Regions from separate parts of the Ruminiclostridium papyrosolvens DSM 2782 genome, predicted to be linked through region 2. Evidence: riboswitches for the same ligand, from Rfam matches in the RefSeq annotation. Region 2 holds a riboswitch; the other holds the start of a gene.
The links. Region 2 has a riboswitch for cyclic di-GMP ahead of P0092_RS15985 (transglutaminase-like domain-containing protein). Riboswitches for the same ligand answer to the same signal wherever they lie in the genome.
Positions count from the first base shown of each region.

Region 1 (2,209 bases), 1.7 Mb from region 2:
GCAAAAGCATGGTGCAGATGGGAATATGGCCACTACGAACTCCGCACGGATTCAGAAGGTCATTCTTATAAAGTCGCTGTAAAAGATGGAGAATATGACGAATACGACCTTTCCAGAACAAAGATTTATACGTTCACTATCGGCTATAACGACCTTGGTAAGTCAGTTGAAATTCCGAACAGTCAAGCAACCGTAGTTCCAGTTGATGAACTGGTAGAGTAATGAAATAAACCTCAACGGAATCGTTGGGGTTGTTACATATCAGAGAAAATGGTTAAAGGATTAAGGGGAAAGAGAAAAATGTTTCAATACCCTTTAATCCTTGTTCCGTATCTCTTATGAAAATAAGCGAAGACGAAGGAGTGAATTGAAATGTTGTTGAACGTTACTTTTATTATTTGCCCAGTATTAGCGGTTTGCGTTACCGTTGGTGGAATTGTCCATTGCTACAGGAGTTTTACATCAGCAAAACCGCAGAAATCTTTAGATGGGGATCTTTGGCGGTATCAAGCCACCAATGGTTGGTTCAAGGGGATGTTAGAATATTTGGGTTTAAAACTGCAATTGAAATACAAGAGTGAGAAGGTTTAACCAACCTTCTTTTTCTTTCTAATTTATGTAAATCGGAGGCTAACCAGCTTCCGATTATTGCTATTTGTCCAACAGCCGTTTTAATATCCCAATGTCCCGATTATGGTGTGCTTTCAAGTTGAATATGCTAATTGCAAACGAATAAAGTTTGCAATTAGAGTAGAATTATTGTAAAATAATGTACATTAAGGGACATTTGCGGTATGGGACAAAGGAAAAAAGATAATGTTAAGGGCAAACTTGCTGAAAAGCAAGGACGCAAAGCTACGAGTCTAAAGCGTAATGCCAGGATGGTCGGGTTGCCAAAAAGGCTAATAAACCGTGGCACTCGTTGCTGCGGTTTTTATTTTACAGAAAAACAAAGGAGAGTGGTATAAATGAAAAAGAAGATTATGAGAGGGATTCTTGCTTTAATCATGGTTTGTGCGGTGGTGTTTACCGCAGCAAATGCAACTAATGTAAGTGCTGCAAGTGAAGATACGCCGACTGCCAAGTACACTAACTGGGCATTCAATGATGATTTTACCAAGGTGACAATTGACGGTAAAGTATATAATAATTGTGTTGTCTTGACGAGATCGGGAACGGAATTAAGTGTCGTAAATTTATGGGCTTCATACTTAACCAACCCATATAGTCAATTGGATATGACACCAGATGAATTTGCGTTTGGAAGTGACGCAGGTTCTCTTCAAAATGAATTGGGATCTCTTATGACTGGAAGTGAATCAAAATATCCGTATGGATTTGAGTTGATAGCTATCAATTGGATTCCTTGGCAAGAGACAGAATATAAAGATAAATTTATTGAAAAATTCAAGATGTTTTATGATCCGTATCACAAAGATGTTTTTAAGAGCGAAGACGTTATGATTTCTTATCTTGAAGATAAAAGCAACAATGGTCTTGCTTTAGGTATTCTTAAAGAAAAACTTACAAAAGAGCAGGCGGCTGAAAAGTATGATTTATTAAAAATGAAGGTTACGATTCAAGAAAACGAAATTTTAAAGACTTCTGATGAATACTTGGCAGTCAGTGGCGGTGGTAAACCATGGTTCGGAAATGAGCTTTCATTTGACAATATCAGCGACATCAAGGCTAAAATGGCCTCCAATGCCAAAGTTTCTACTAAAACGACGGTTGTTCTTCATCTGAATGACCCGACAATGTCTGTGACAAAAGGTTCTGAAACCAAGCTTGTGACGCTTGAAGCGGCCCCCGTTGCCCCGAACGGAACAACACTGGTTCCTATCAGAGCCATTACTGAAGCTTTTGGTTCCAAGGTGGATTGGCTTGGGGAAACCAAGGAGGTTGTCATTACCAAGGGCAACACGACTATTAAACTCAAAATAGGCTCCAAAACAGCATATGTCAACGGACAAGCCGTCCAGATGCTTGAGGAAGCCCAGACTATAAACAGCAAAACGGCCGTCCCATTAAGGTTTGTGAGTGAGAACATGGGGTACAAGGTTGAGTGGGAAGGCTCCACTCAAAAGATTACAATGACAGAACAAAGATGAAACTATTTCTAATATGAGTAAAACTTGATTTTCAGATAATGAACATAATACAATAGTAGTGTCAGGTTAATGCTGCTTTTTATTTTTAAAGGAATCTT
Region 1 is NZ_CP119677.1:1,845,246-1,847,454, forward strand. It holds gene P0092_RS08230 (hypothetical protein) at 1-222, shown strand, start outside; cyclic di-GMP riboswitch class I at 815-898, shown strand; gene P0092_RS08235 (stalk domain-containing protein) at 969-2,111, shown strand.
Region 1: it holds a riboswitch for cyclic di-GMP, as region 2 does, so the genes downstream of both, P0092_RS08235 (stalk domain-containing protein) here and P0092_RS15985 (transglutaminase-like domain-containing protein) in region 2, are expected to answer to the same signal.

Region 2 (2,209 bases):
CGGTTTTCTCCAACCTTAAACCGGGTAACTATCAAGTACAAGAATCAAAAGCTCCTAAAGGTTATGTTATAGATACTAAAAAGCTGGATATCAAGTTGGATAAAAAGGAAACATTAAAACTTGATTTTAGAAACAGGAGAGTTGAGGATTTACAAGACGAAGATGTACCTTTTGGGTGGTTTGATGATGGTAATCCGGATAAAGATGATGGTAAGCCAAACAATCCAAACAGCACTAAAAATGACCATAAAAAAGGAACACTTCCGCAGGCGGGAGAAATGATGGATACATATATGCTGTTATTGTCAGGTGCTGTATTAGTTATTTCAGGTACAACACTGCTCATTAATTCCAGAAAGAGAAAGCTTTCTAAAGAGTGAGATTAGGTTTGATTGGAGAAAGCAATGTTCAAAAAATTAATACCTTGGATTCTAATAGTATTGGGCTGCTTAATAATTGGATTTGCAATATATCTTAAAGCTGATACTTATTGGAACCAGCATAAACTCATAAATCAGTATGAGAAATATTGCGAGAATATAAAGAATCAAAAAGGGGGACCTTCGGATAATAATCCGGAGGTTTCTCTTGATAGTAATAAACCTACCGAAAAAAAGTTACCTGACACTATAATGAATCCTGACCAAGAAAATGAGAAAAAAGAGGAGGAAAGAAAGCTCCCGAAGATTATAGGAATTATGAGTATCCCAAAATTAGATTTAAAAGTAGCTATTGGTGACGGTTCATCCAATGCAGCAATGAGATACACTGTTGGACATTTCTTAGAAACAGCTTACCCCGGTGAAAATGGAAATTTTGCAGTAATTGGGCATAGAAGTTATAAATACGGACAGTTCTTTAACAGATTGGATGAACTGGAAAAAGGAGATTCTATTGGTATCAAGAGTGGCACAAAGACATATGAATATATTGTTACAGAAAAAATCGTAGTCAAGCCTGAAGACACGTGGGTACTTAATACTACTGCAAAACCAACAATTACTTTAATCACCTGTTCACCAATTAGAATTGCAACACATAGACTGGTAGTAAAGGGAGTACTTAATAAAATTAATTAGGTAGTAATACCTATATACATATTAAGCACCACATGCTAAAATTTAATTGTAATATGATTGCGGTGACTTTCCACCGACAAAGGCAAACTAATCGAAAGATTAGGACGCAAAACTATAGGGTCTTACTCATTTGAGTTGATAGCCAGTTACCGAAAGGGGAGTTTTTTATGTTTAAAAAACTATCTGCAATACTGTCACTAGTGTTGGTTTTATCAATATTTTTCTCTACAACCGTTGTACGAGGAGAATCAACAGCAATTGATAAAAGTAATCTTAGAAACGGCATTATTAGTATTAATTATTCATCTGATTCCGGTGCCAAAACTAAGGTTGTAATTACCAAAGATGGCGTCAAATACACATATAATTTAAACAATAATGGTGTTTACCCATTGACATTGGGGGATGGGGATTATGATGTTTCCGTTTGGGAGAACATAGAAGGAAATTCTTATCAGCTGATAGAAGACGATACGATTACCCTTGATTTAAAGGACAAAAATAAAGTGTTTCTCCAGTCAATCCAATTAATAAATTGGAATAATGATATGGAGGTTATAAAGAAAGCTGCAAGCTTAACAAAGAACCTTAAAACTGATAATGAAAAAGCAATTGCAATTTATAATTATGTAGTTAAAAATTATAAATATGATTATAGCAAGATTTCAAAAGTAAGTGCTGATTATATTACGGATATACCTACTGTATATAAAAAGTCTAAAGGCATTTGTTATGATTTTGCAGTGATTTACTCAGCAATGTTAAGAAGTGTGGGGATTCCGGCAAAAATGGTTACAGGATATAAATCCGATATAAAAACTTACCATGCATGGAATGAGGTATATATCAAGGAAATTAACAAGTGGGTTACCATAGATACTACGTATGATTCTACAAAACTGAGTAATAACAAAAAAGTTTCAATGATTAAACAAAATAGTGATTATAAAGTTATGAAAATATATTAGTACATAAAAGGCCAAAGGCGAGTTAAACAAATAACTCGCTTTTTTTGTCCCCAAAATCCCTTACAAACCTTCCCGCCATAAAATACACTTGCAAAAGTATAAATATCTATAGTACAGTTAATCTATAGACTTAAAATATTATGTAAATAAAAGGAAATATAT
Region 2 is NZ_CP119677.1:3,579,847-3,582,055, reverse strand. It holds gene P0092_RS15995 (SpaA isopeptide-forming pilin-related protein) at 1-380, shown strand, start outside; gene P0092_RS15990 (class D sortase) at 405-1,079, shown strand; cyclic di-GMP riboswitch class I at 1,151-1,233, shown strand; gene P0092_RS15985 (transglutaminase-like domain-containing protein) at 1,247-2,047, shown strand.